Regions from separate parts of the Streptomyces asiaticus genome, predicted to be linked through region 1. Evidence: riboswitches for the same ligand, from Rfam matches in the RefSeq annotation. Region 1 holds a riboswitch; each other region holds the start of a gene.
The links. A riboswitch is a leader RNA that binds a small molecule or an ion and turns the genes downstream of it on or off. The one in region 1 is predicted to bind cobalamin.
Positions count from the first base shown of each region.

Region 1 (3,198 bases):
AACGACGCCCAGAAGACGATGGGCGTGATCACCCTGGCGCTGGTCACCGGGAACGTGGTGGCGCCCGACTCCGACCCGCCGCTGTGGGTCATCGTCTCGGCGGGCCTGGCCATCGCGCTCGGCACCTACCTGGGCGGCTGGCGCATCATCCGCACCATGGGCAAGGGCATCACCGACATCCAGCCGCCGCAGGGCTTCGCCGCCCAGACCGGCGCCGCGACCGTCATCCTCGCCTCCTCCCACATCGGCTTCGCGCTGTCCACCACCCAGGTCTGCTCCGGTGCCGTCATGGGCGCGGGTGTCGGCCGTAAGGGCGCCGTGGTGCGCTGGTCGACCGCGGGCCGCATGGTGATCGCCTGGGTGCTGACCCTGCCGGCCGCCGGTCTGGTGGCGGGCGCCGCCGCGCTCCTCGCCGACCAGGGGAACGCGGGAATCACGGCGGTGGCCGTGCTCGCCGTCCTGGCCTGCGGGGCGATCTGGATGCTGTCGCGCCGCAAGCCCGTGGACCACACCAACGTCAACGAGGTCGGCACCCAGGAGCCGGTGGGCGCCGTCACGGCCGCCCTGCGGTCCGTGGCCCCGCCGCCCGCCGGTGCGGCGAGCGCCGCCCCCGAGGACGACACCTCGGAGCACACACCCGAGCAGACCCCCACCCCCGCCGCCGCGAGCAGCACCACCCGCTAAGGAGCCAGGAAACATGAGCATCGACTGGGCTGCACTCGGCCAGGTCTTCGGCATCAGCCTCGCGGTCACCGTCGGCATGGTGGGCGTCTTCACCCTGGGCATCGTCGGCACCTCCCGTAAGGCGGCGCCGGAGCGGGGCGGCACGGCCGCCGCCGTGCCCGGGGGCGCGGTGGGCGCCTCCTCGCTCGCGCGCACCGGCGCGTACGCCTGCTTTGCGGTGTGCGCCGCGGTCGTGGCGTACGGCATCTATCTGATCGTCGCCTGAGGACCCCGCTTCCCCGAACGACCACCGGCCGCCGGATGGTGGCGCTGACCAGCGCCGACCGTCCGGCGGCCGTCCTGTGAGGGGCGGTTGGCTGTGGGGCTCGGCACACTCGGGCGTCATGGGTCATATGCGAGTTGACGGCCATTCGCGGCCCATGGTGGACTTCCCGAGCCAAACGGCGGCAGGAGAGGAAGCCGGTGAGAATCCGGCGCGGTCCCGCCACTGTCACCGGGGAGCACCCTCCCATCGCCTGTATGGGGTCACGGCTCGTCCGTACGGTTCGTCGCGTACGCGGGGCTGGAAGACCGGGAGGGCCGCGGATCCGGGAGCCAGGAGACTCTCACCGCCGGTCACGTCGAACCAGGGCGCGGACCCTGAGTGAGGACATACCGCCATGCCCGGCATCGCCACGCCGCCAGCCCTCCCTGTCCGCTTCGGCTCTTCCGGCCCATCCGGCCCGTCTGGTTCCGTATCGCCGCGCCGAGGCGTGACGGCGGCCTGACGGATGCCTGCCGACCACGCCTCGTTCGCGTGTGGCGCGGCCCTCGGCTTCCTCGGCGACCTCGCCACGGGTGATCCGCGCCGCGGCCATCCGGTGGCCGCGTTCGGGCGCGCCGCCGCGGCCGCCGAGCGCCGGCTGTGGCGCGACCACCGGGGCTACGGGGCCCTGCACACCGCGTTGTGCGCGGGCGGCGCGGCCGCCGGTGCCGCGCTGCTGACCCGCGCCGTACGGGGCCTTGGCAGCCGCCGTGGCGCGGAGGTCGCGCTGACCGCCGCCGCCACCTGGGCCGTGCTGGGCGGCACGAGCCTGGGCCGTGAGGCACGGGCCGTCGGCGGGGCGCTGGCCGCCGGGGACCTCGAGGTCGCCCGGGAGCGGCTGCCGCATCTGTGCGGCCGCGATCCGCAGGCGCTGGACGGGCCGCAGATCGCCCGCGCGGTGGTCGAATCGGTGGCCGAGAACACCTCCGACGCCGTCGTGGGCGCGCTGGTGTGGGGCGCCGTGGGCGGTGTGCCGGGGCTCATAGGATTCCGTGCCGTCAACACCCTGGACGCCATGGTGGGCCACAAGTCGCCGCGCTACCGGCGGTTCGGCTGGGCGGCGGCCCGGCTGGACGATGTGGCCGGCTGGCCCGGTGCGCGCCTTACGGCGGCCCTGGCGACGCTCGCGGGCCCCGATCCGCGCGGTGCGTGGCGCGCCTGGCGGCGCGACGGCGGACGCCATCCGAGCCCCAACGCGGGCCCCGTGGAGGCGTCCTTCGCGGGCGCGCTCGCCGTCCGGCTGGGCGGCACCCTCGCGTACGGCGGCCGGGTCGAGCACCGACCGGTGCTCAACTCCGGCGGGCGGCCGGTGGAGTCGGCCGACATCGAGCGGGCGATACGGCTGTCGCGGCGCGTCGGCGTGCTGGCGCTCGGAGTGTCCATGGCGGCCCGGCCGGTCCTGAGGGCGTTGACGGGACGGCCCCGGGCCTTGGGAAGGGGCGGCGGATGAGCGGGATACGCGCTAAGGACGGCACGGAGGGTTCCGGGGCACGCGGCGGGGGGCTGCTCGTCGCGGGCACGACCTCCGACGCGGGCAAGAGCGTGGTGACGGCCGGGATCTGCCGGTGGCTCGCCCGTAAGGGCGTCAGCGTGGCGCCCTTCAAGGCGCAGAACATGTCGCTCAACTCCTTCGTCACCCGGGAGGGGGCGGAGATCGGGCGGGCGCAGGCCATGCAGGCGGCCGCCGCGCGCGTCGAGCCCAGTGCGCTGATGAACCCGGTCCTGCTGAAGCCGGGCAGTGACCGCAGCAGTCAAGTGGTGCTGCTGGGCAAGCCGGTGGGCGAGCTGAGCGCGCGCGGGTACTTCGGCGGGCCCGGGGCCCCCTCGCCCGGCGAGAGGGTCTCCACGGGGCGGGAGGCGCTGCTGGGGACCGTCACGGAGTGCCTGGAGGAGCTGCGGCGCACCCATGACGCGGTGATCTGCGAGGGCGCGGGCAGCCCCGCCGAGATCAATCTGCGCCGCACCGACATCGTCAACATGGGTCTTGCGCGCGCCGCAGGGCTTCCGGTCGTGGTGGTCGGGGACATCGACCGCGGTGGTGTCTTCGCGTCCTTCTTCGGCACGACCGCGCTGCTGTCGGCCGCCGACCAACGGCATGTGGCCGCCTACCTGGTGAACAAGTTCCGCGGCGATGTGAGCCTTCTGGAGCCCGGCCTCGAGATGCTGCGCGACCTCACCGGGCGCCCGACCGTCGGGGTGCTCCCGTTCGC
Region 1 is NZ_JAGSHX010000006.1:6,976,712-6,979,909, reverse strand. Features, by position in the region: gene KHP12_RS37615 (inorganic phosphate transporter) at 1-684, shown strand, start outside; gene KHP12_RS37610 (hypothetical protein) at 698-949, shown strand; cobalamin riboswitch at 1,091-1,308, shown strand; gene KHP12_RS37605 (cobalamin biosynthesis protein) at 1,455-2,438, shown strand; gene KHP12_RS37600 (cobyric acid synthase) at 2,435-3,198, shown strand, end outside.

Region 2 (3,198 bases), 980 kb from region 1:
CGGCGCGATCGCCAGCAGCAGCGAGTTCCGCATCCCGGACTTCGCCATCCGCGCGCGCAGCGCCTGCCAGCGCTCCGGCCAGGTGGCCACCGCGTCCGTGTAGTGGTCCGGGTGCAGCACACCGCGCGCGGTGCGGGTCTCGGCCCAGGCGGGGTGCGGGCCGTGGCGCTCGGCGAGCTCGCAGGACGCCTCGTACGCGGCGAGCATGATGCGCTCGGAGATCCGCGTGGAGAGCGCCGTGGCCTCGGACGAGTCGAACGGCAGCCGCAGCCGGAAGAAGACGTCCTGGAGCCCCATGAGGCCCAGACCCACCGGGCGCCAGCGGGAGTTGGAGGCCCCGGCCTCCTCCGTGGGGTAGAAGTTGATGTCCACCACGCGGTCGAGGAAGGTCACGGCGGTGTGGACGGTGGCGTCCAGGCGCTCCCAGTCCAGCTGCCCGTCCTCGCCCAGGTGCGCGGCGAGGTTGACCGATCCGAGATTGCACACGGCGGTCTCGCCGTCGTTCGTGACCTCCAGGATCTCGGTGCAGAGGTTGGAGGAGTGGACGACCCTGCCGGGCTCGGCGGTCTGGTTGGCGGTGCGGTTGGCGGCGTCCTTGAACGTCATCCAGCCGTTGCCGGTCTGCGCGAGGGTGCGCATCATCCGGGCGTACAGCTGGCGCGCCGGGACCTGCTTGACGGCCTTGCCCTCGGCCTCGGCCCTGCGGTACGCGGCGTCGAACTCCTCGCCCCACAGGTCCACCAGATCGGGCGCGTCGGCCGGGGAGAACAGCGACCAGTCGGCATCCGCCTCGACCCGCCGCATGAACTCGTCCGGGATCCAGTGGGCGATGTTGAGGTTGTGGGTGCGGCGGGCGTCCTCGCCCGTGTTGTCCCGCAGCTCCAGGAACTCCTCGAGGTCCGCGTGCCAGGTCTCCAGGTAGACACAGGCCGCGCCCTTGCGCCGGCCGCCCTGGTTGACGGCGGCAACCGAGGCGTCGAGCGTGCGCAGGAACGGCACGATGCCGTTGGAGTGCCCGTTGGTGCCCCGGATCAGCGAACCGCGGGCCCGGATGCGGGAGTAGGACAGGCCGATGCCGCCCGCGTGCTTCGACAGCCGCGCCACCTGGTGGTAGCGGTTGTAGATAGAGTCCAGCTCGTCCAGCGGGGAGTCCAGCAGATAGCAGGACGACATCTGCGGATGCCGGGTGCCGGAGTTGAACAGCGTGGGGGAGCTGGGCAGATACGACAGCGTGCTGGTCAGCCGGTAGAGCTCGGCCACATCGTCCAGCGCCCGCTCCGAGAGGTTCTCGGCGAGCCCGCAGGCCACGCGCAGCAGGAAGTGCTGCGGGGTCTCGATCACCTGACGGGTGATCGGGTGGCGCAGCAGATAGCGGCTGTAGAGGGTGCGCAGCCCGAAGTAGCCGAAGCGGTTGTCGGCGCCGTCGGCCAGCGCCCGCTCCACCAGCGCGTCCAGCCGCTCGGCGTGGGCGGCGGCGAACTCCGCGGTGGAGTCGGCGAGCAGGCCCTCGCGGTGGCCCACCCGGACGGAGGTGGAGAAGGAGACCGCGCCCTGCCCGGCCGCCTCCTCCGTGATGGTCAGCGCCAGCAGCCGCGCCGCGAGCCGTGAGTACTCCGGCTCCTCGGCGATCAGTCCGGCCGCCGCCTCGGTCGCGAGCCCGCGCAACTCCGCCTCGTCCGAGCCGGGATGACGGCCGCGCAGGGCGGCGGCCGCGACCTTGCCGGGGTCGGTGGCGGGCAGGTCGGCGGTGAGTCCGGTCAGAGTCCGTAGCAGGGCGGTCCCGGGCGCGTCGTCCGCTGCCTGAGAAGCCGCCTGCGCTGAAACCGGATCGGCGGGCGCGATGGTCACTGAGGTGCTCTCCTTCGCTCGGTCAGGGCCTGTCCGGATCACAACTCCGGACGGGCCTGAGGCCGCGAAGGGTGGTGCGACGGTCGCGTACGGGCATGCCGGTGCCGCACTCCTCGTACGCCAGACACACCACGCAGCGTCCATCGGCCCAACCCTCGAGGCCGGGGGACGTGTTCACAGGGCTGTCGGCAGGCGCTCGGACTTACGGGCACGCCGAATTGAGCGCACACGTACACCGTTGCGGGACAGTTCCGGATTCCCACCGGATTCCCCTGCGGCGACAGCGAGGACGAGCATACATCTTGTGTTGGCCGACGCACGTGCCCCCATATCTTGTGTCGGAGCTGCGGAGTTTCGCATGAATGTGCTAGTGCGTTCCGGCCCGGCGAGCCAGCGTCCTGGTCGGGCGGCGCCCAGGCGGGGCCTACTTGCCGGTCTCCTTCTCGTACGCCTTGATGACCTCGTCGGTCGGGCCGTCCATCAGCAGCTCGCCCTTCTCCAGCCACAGCACCCGGTCACAGGTGTCCCGGATGGACTTGTTGTTGTGGCTGACGAGGAAGACCGTGCCGGCCTCCTGACGGAGCTCCCGGATCCGGGCCTCGGAACGCTTCTGGAACTTCCTGTCACCCGTGGCCAGCGCCTCGTCGATCATCAGCACATCGTGGTCCTTGGCCGCGGCGATGGAGAACCGCAGCCGGGCCGCCATACCCGAGGAGTACGTACGCATCGGCAGGGTGATGAAATCACCCTTCTCATTGATACCCGAGAAGTCCACGATGCCCTGGTAACGCTCCCGGACCTGCTCACGCGACATCCCCATCGCCAGACCGCCCAGGATCACATTCCGCTCACCGGTCAGGTCGTTCATCAGCGCCGCGTTCACCCCCAGCAGCGACGGCTGACCATGGGTGTAGACCTTGCCGCGCTCGGTGGGCAGCAGCCCCGCCACCGCCTTCAGCAGGGTCGACTTCCCCGACCCATTGGACCCGATCAGACCGATCGACTCACCCTTGTACGCCACGAAGGTGACCCCGCGCACCGCGTGCACCTCACGCATGCCCGGCGCATTCTTGCGGCCCAGCAGGCGGCTGAGGGCGGCGGTGGCACTGCCCTTCCCCTTGGGGCCGCCGTTGACCCGGTAGACGATATGGACGTCGTCGGCGATGACGGTGGGCACCCGCGCCGGCGCGGAAGCCGCCCGAGCGGCCTGGTCGGCCCGCTCCGCCTGGGCACCTTTGTCGAGGGTCTGCTCAGCCACGGCCGTACTGCTCCTCTGCCTTCCAGAAGTACACGAATCCCCCGACACCGAAGAGCACCGCCCAGCCCAGGGCCAGCGCCCACACATGCGGC
Region 2 is NZ_JAGSHX010000006.1:5,992,311-5,995,508, forward strand. Features, by position in the region: gene KHP12_RS33155 (ribonucleoside-diphosphate reductase subunit alpha) at 1-1,848, opposite strand, end outside; adenosylcobalamin (AdoCbl) riboswitch at 1,983-2,147, opposite strand; gene KHP12_RS33160 (ABC transporter ATP-binding protein) at 2,273-3,106, opposite strand; gene KHP12_RS33165 (ABC transporter permease) at 3,099-3,198, opposite strand, start outside.
Region 2: another riboswitch for cobalamin. It lies ahead of KHP12_RS33155 (ribonucleoside-diphosphate reductase subunit alpha); the one in region 1 lies ahead of KHP12_RS37605 (cobalamin biosynthesis protein).

Region 3 (3,198 bases), 1.2 Mb from region 1:
TTACCGAAGGCGACAAGCGCGATGTACAGCGCGATCGTCCCGGTGAGCAGCCCCGAGACGGCGGAGTAGGTGCGAGGGGAACGTATTCTGCCGGTTCGCTCGCTCACGATGACTCTGTCTCCCCGTTGTATTCCGTTGATCGGACATTCCATTGATCGGACCGAGCGGTAGCGTACAACTGTTTGGCTCAGTGGGCCCGGTGGTGGGGAGACGCAGGTCACATGCGTCCATGTCACAGGGGGTGGGGCCATCTCGTCTCAGGGGTGTAGCCACTGACAACCACGGAGGAGCACACCATGGACGCGCGACTGAACTACTCCGCCAGCCCGACCGCGGGCAAGGTCCTCAAGCCCGTCATGGCGGCGGGCAAGGCGGTCAAGGACTCGCCGCTGCCGCCCGCCACCCAGGAGCTGGTGGCGCTGCGCGTGAGCCAGATCAACGGCTGCGCCGTCTGCCTCGACATGCACACCAAGGAAGCCGCCGCGGCCGGTGAGACCGCGGTGCGGCTGCACCTGGTGGCGGCATGGCGGGAGGCCACGGTCTTCACCGACGCCGAGCGCGCCGCGCTGGAGCTGGCGGAGGCGGGGACCCGGATCGCGGACGCGGCCGGTGGCGTCAGTGACGAGGTATGGGCGAACGCCGCCAAGCACTACGACGAGGAGCAGCTCACCGCCCTGGTGATCCTGGTCTCGTTCATGAACATGGCGAATCGGCTGAACGCCATCACCCAGCAGCCGGCGGGCAACTACCAGGTCGGGCAGTTCCACTGACCGGTATCGGCAACGGAGGAATCGGCGTGAGCGAGGTCGAGGAGTTCGAGGAGCTGCGGCCACTGCTGTTCTCGATCGCCTACCGGATCCTGGGCAGTGTGAGCGAGGCCGAGGACGCGGTGCAGGAAACGTGGCTGCGCTTCGACGGCTCGGCCACCCGGCCCACGTCGACCAAGGCGTATCTGTCGGCCACGGTGACACGCGTCTCGATCGATGTGCTGCGCTCCGCGCGGGTGCGACGGGAGGAGTACGTGGGCCCGTGGTTCCCCGAGCCGCTGCTCAGCGATCCGTATCAGGATCCGGCCCGGGCGGTGGAGCTGGCCGACTCGGTCTCGATGGCGGCGCTGCTGCTCCTGGAGCGGCTCAGCCCGCTGGAGCGGGCGGTGTTCGTGCTGCGGGAGGTGTTCGCCTTCGGGTTCGACGAGATCGCCACGGCGGTGGAGCGGTCGGAGGCCGCATGCCGGCAGCTGCTGGTACGGGCGCGGCGCCACATGCGGGACGGACGGCCGCGGTTCGCGGCGGACCGGCGGGAGCGGCAGGAGCTGGCCACGCGGTTCTTCGACGCGCTGAAGGACGGCGATGTGGGCGGGCTGCGGAAGCTGCTGGCCGCCGATGTGCGGCTGGTCGGGGACGGCGGCGGCAAGGCCCCGCAGCTGGCCAGGGCCGTCACGGGCGCGGAGAACGTGGCGCGGCTGCTGGGCGGTGTCTTCCCCTGGCTGCTGCGGATCGATGTGTCGTTGGAGCCGCGCGAGGTCAACGGCCAGCCCGGCGCGATCCTCCGCGACCGGGACGGCAAGGTGCTCCACACCCTGGTCCTCGATGTGCTCGACGGGCAGATCCAGACCATTCGCACGGTGGTCAACCCCGACAAGCTCGGCCACCTCGGGCCGGTCGGGGACGCCTGGGCCGTGGACCGCGAGGTGAAGCAGGCACGTCGGCGGCCGAACTGACCGTGGGACGTGGCCGTTCCGCGCTCTTGGTAGTCTCGTCGGAGCCAGTCGTGCCACATCCGAGGCCAGGGAATCCGGTGTGAATCCGGAGCTGACGCGCAGCGGTGAGGGGGACGGGCGGGGCAGGTGACACCACTGGGAGGAGTCCGTGACGGCCGCGGGGCCGTCGCGAACGAGCACCGGGAAGGGGCCCCGTCCGGACGAGCCCGAGTCCGAAGACCTGCTGGCACCTCCGCGCCCGGTGCGCGGAGGACGACCAAAGGCCAGGCTCCGCGTACGAGCCCCGACCACCGAGGCTGCCCGTGCTCCGCTCCGCCCGCCGTACCGCGGCGTTCCTGCTCGCCCCCGCCCTGCTGCTCACCGCGTGCGGTGGCTCGGGCCATGACGGCGCGGACTCCGGGAAGCGCGCCGGTTCGGGCTATCCGCGCACGATCGACAACTGTGGCCACAAGGTCACGTTGAAATCCGCCCCGAAGCGGGCCCTGTCGCTCAACCAGGGCAGCACGGAGATCCTGCTCTCGCTCGGCCTCGCCGACCGCGTGGCGGCCACCGCCACCTGGACCGACCCGGTGATGAAGGGCCTGGAGAAGGCCAACGCCACGGTGGAGCGCCTGGCGGACAACGCGCCGTCCTTCGAGAAGTCCCTGGACGCCGAACCCGACTTCGTCACCGCCTCGTTCGTCTCCACCCTCGGCAAGGGCGGCGTGGCCACCCGCGAGCAGTTCGAGAAGCTGGGCGTGCCCACATATGTCTCGCCCTCCGACTGCGCGGCGGGCAGGGACACCGACAGCGGTGGTGACGGCTCCCGCGGCAAGCCCCTCACCCTTGATGTCGTCTACGGCGAGATACGCGATCTGGCCCACGCGTTCGGTGTCGACGAGCGCGGAGAGAGGCTCGTCGCGCGGCTGAAGGAGCGCGTGCACAAGGCCACGGAGGGACTGGACGCCTCCGGTGTCTCCCTCATGTACTGGTTCGCCAACTCCCAGTCGCCCTACCTCGCCGGCTGCTGTGGCGCGCCGGGTGCCATCACCCGGGCCGTCGGGGCGGAGAACGCCTTCTCCGACACCCACGACGAGTGGCCGCAGATCAACTGGGAGACCGTGGCCGACCGCGACCCGGACGTCATCGTCCTCGGCGATCTCACACGCAGGCAGCAGACCGCGGAGACCGCCGGGGCCAAGATGCGTTTCCTCGAGACCAACGCCGCCACCCGCAACCTCACCGCGGTGAAGAGGAAGCGGTACATCCTGTTGAGCGGGCAGGCCATGAACCCGTCCATCCGTACGGTCGAAGGGGTGGAACAGGTCGCCGCCGGGCTGCGCGACTTCGGGCTCGCCAAGTGAGTGCCGGCCACCTGAGCACTCGCCTCCTGCCGCTGCTCGCGGGAGGGCTGGCCGCGCTGCTCGCGTCGGTCGCCTTCGCCGTGACCATCGGCCCGGCCGACATCTCCACGGCCGACGTATGGGCGGCGGTCACCG
Region 3 is NZ_JAGSHX010000006.1:8,155,777-8,158,974, forward strand. Features, by position in the region: gene KHP12_RS42815 (DUF2165 domain-containing protein) at 1-107, opposite strand, end outside; gene KHP12_RS42820 (carboxymuconolactone decarboxylase family protein) at 297-770, shown strand; gene KHP12_RS42825 (RNA polymerase sigma-70 factor) at 797-1,720, shown strand; cobalamin riboswitch at 1,749-1,962, shown strand; gene KHP12_RS42830 (ABC transporter substrate-binding protein) at 2,023-3,063, shown strand; gene KHP12_RS42835 (FecCD family ABC transporter permease) at 3,075-3,198, shown strand, end outside.
Region 3: another riboswitch for cobalamin. It lies ahead of KHP12_RS42830 (ABC transporter substrate-binding protein); the one in region 1 lies ahead of KHP12_RS37605 (cobalamin biosynthesis protein).

Region 4 (3,198 bases), 1.2 Mb from region 1:
TTCTGCGCCCCGAGGGTGTGCTGCTGGTGGTGACGCCCCGGCCGGATCATCTACGGGAACTGGTGGCGGCGCTGGGGCTGCTGCGGGTGGGCGAGCAGAAGGACGAGCGGCTGGCGGACCGGCTCTCGGCGCATTTCACCGAGGTGGCCCGCGAGCGGTCGCGGAGCACCATGGCACTGGACCACAAGGCCCTGCCGCAGCTGGTGGGGATGGGCCCCAACGCCTGGCATCAGCAGAGCGAGCGGCTGGAGGAGCGCATCGCGCGGCTGCCCGAGCCCTGCGATGTGACGCTGTCCGTCACGCTCACGGCGTACCGTCCGCTGATCTGACGCCCGGCCGCCACCGGGCTCCACCAGGGGCCATCACGTCCAGACGGTGTATCCGCCGTCCACGCGGATCGCCTCGATGCCGCTGATGTACCGGGCGCCGCAGCGGTCCTGGGGCAGGACGAGCTGGGGGCCCGCGCGGTCGAGCGGAGTGTCGTCGATGGTGACCGCGAGCAGGACCGGGGCGCGGCCGAAGTCCGGGTCGATCTCGGCCCAGGACAGCAGCGCGCGGTGGCCGTCCGCGCCGCGTACGGCGATCAGGAAGCGCAGCCGGTCCTTGCGCCGGGCGGGGTCGAAGCCGGGGCCGGCGGCGACCAGGACGTCGTGCAGGAACGGCCCGGTGAAGCGGTGGCGCTGGATGCCGCTGGTGGCGCAGTCGAAGCTCACCTGCGCCCGGTGCTGGGGCCAGGTGAGCAGCTCGGACACCGTCAGCCGGGCGGGGCGGGTCAGATCGCCGGTGAGAGCGACTTCCGCCATTGGACCGGCGGCCGTACTGGCAGCTGCGAGGGAGTCACTCACGGGCTACCACCTCCTGGAGGAGCGTTACCCGAACACCCATCCCAGGCAAACGCACATGCCATGCCGATAGACCAAAGATCACGCAGATGCGAGGAAGAAATCTGAATTTCCCTCGTATCTGCGGCTGAGGCAATCAGCTCACCGATGGCTCGGGTGACGACGGGACCGCAGGCGCCAGAGCCGACCGCCATGGACGCGTGAAGAGGCCCCGCCGAGGCCCGCCGAGCCCAGCGAGATCGCCAGCAGACTGATGCTCGCGCTTCGCTCTCCGAGACCCTCGTCGACAAGGACGACGCACGGCTCGGCGGCGCATGATGTGACAGCGGGTGACGCGTTACCCCATTGGGGGGACGTTGGGCCGCGATCCGTCCGACAAAGGGGCACCATGCATGCGAAGCCGGTCATTTCCGGCCGCTCATTCCCAGCAAGGAGTTCCTATGCGTATGCGGACCGCCCTGTCCACGCTCGCTCTCACCGCCGCGTCCCTCGCCGTCGGCGCGACCGGTGCCCTCGCGGAGGACGGCCCCGATGTCACCGTCGACAACACCAGCAGCACGACCACGACCTTCCCCGGCGTATGCGCCAGCAACCAGTTCTCCTTCGTCACCGTCCCGGTCAATCTGGTGGGCCAGTCGGACTCCAGCTCGTGCTGACCCCCCGCTCCACGAGCCCGTGAGGAGCGGCACCCCCGGCCGACACGGCCGGGGGTTTCCCATGCCGTAGGCTGGCCGGCGCAGCTGGTTCGCCCCGTCCGCCAGGCGGGACGTCGCAAGAGGGAACCCGGTGGGAATCCGGGACTGCCCCGCAGCGGTGAGCGGGAACGACCGCCGTCATACGCACTGGGTCCGGTGAGAGGGACCTGGGAAGCGACGGCCAGTAGGTGTCCTCCTGAGGAGGGCGCGCCCGTGAGTCCGAAGACCTGCCATCTGCCCGCGTACGGACCACCCGTGCGCGGACATCCCGGTGACCTCGAGGGCGGGTCGGCGAACATGCACCAGGCGGACGACCGCGCGCCTGCCGCGCGACGTCGTGGCGTCCGGTCCGTCACCCTTCGCGCCCTCCTCCCGTCGCCGGGACCTCAGGGATTCATCTCGCGAAGGAGATCTCCGTGACCACCAAGTCCGCGGCCGTGGCAGCACGGGCCACCGTGTACGGCTACCCCCGCCAGGGCCCGAACCGGGAACTGAAGAAGGCGATCGAGGGCTACTGGAAGGGCCGCGTCACCGCCGACGCGCTGAGGGCCACCGCCGCCGACCTGCGCCGCGCCAACTGGCTCCAGCTGGCCGGGGCGGGCATCGACGAGGTCCCCACCGGCGACTTCTCGTACTACGACCATGTGCTGGACACCACCGTCATGGTCGGCGCCATCCCCGACCGCCACCGGGACGCGGTCGCCGCCGACCCGCTCGACGGGTACTTCGCGATGGCGCGGGGCACACAGGACGTGGCGCCGCTGGAGATGACCAAGTGGTTCGACACCAACTACCACTACCTGGTCCCCGAGCTGGGCCCGGACACGGTGTTCACGGCCGACTCCGCCAAGCAGGTCGCCGAGCTCAAGGAGGCCCTCGCCCTCGGGCCGGCCGCGCGGCCGGTCCTCGTCGGCCCCGTCACCTACCTCCTGCTCGCCAAGCCCGCGCCCGACGCGCCCGCGGACTTCGAGCCGCTCACCCTCCTGGACCGGCTGCTTCCGGTGTACGCCGAGGTCCTGGCCGATCTGCGGGCGGCCGGTGCCGAGTGGGTGCAGCTCGACGAGCCCGCCCTGGTCCAGGACCGCACCGCGGCCGAGCGGCACGCGGCCGGCCGCGCCTATCGCGACCTCGGCGCCCTCACCGACCGCCCGAAGCTGCTGGTCGCCTCGTACTTCGACCGCCTCGGCGAGGCGCTGCCGGTGCTGGCCAACGCCCCGGTCGAGGGGCTGGCGCTGGACTTCACGGAGGCCGCCGCGGCGAATCTGGACGCGCTGGCCGCCGTCGGCGGACTGCCCCGCAAGCGGCTGATCGCCGGTGTCGTCAACGGCCGCAACATCTGGGTCAACGACCTGGAGAAGTCCCTGGCCACGCTCGGCACTCTGCTGGGCCTGGCGGACCGGGTCGATGTGGCGGCCTCCTGCTCGCTGCTGCACGTCCCCCTCGACACGACACCCGAGCGGGACATCGAACCGCAGATCCTGCGCTGGCTGGCCTTCGCCCGGCAGAAGACCGCGGAGATCGTCACCCTCGCCAGGGGCCTGGCCCGCGGCACCGGCGCGATCACCGCCGAGCTGGCCGCGAACCGGGCCGATCTCGCCTCCCGCGCGGGCTCCCCCATCACCCGCGACCCGGCCGTCCGCGCCCGCGCCGCCGCGGTCACC
Region 4 is NZ_JAGSHX010000006.1:8,195,092-8,198,289, reverse strand. Features, by position in the region: gene KHP12_RS43025 (putative RNA methyltransferase) at 1-329, shown strand, start outside; gene KHP12_RS43020 (molybdopterin-dependent oxidoreductase) at 363-845, opposite strand; gene KHP12_RS43015 (hypothetical protein) at 1,283-1,498, shown strand; cobalamin riboswitch at 1,567-1,786, shown strand; gene metE (5-methyltetrahydropteroyltriglutamate--homocysteine S-methyltransferase) at 1,954-3,198, shown strand, end outside.
Region 4: another riboswitch for cobalamin. It lies ahead of metE (5-methyltetrahydropteroyltriglutamate--homocysteine S-methyltransferase); the one in region 1 lies ahead of KHP12_RS37605 (cobalamin biosynthesis protein).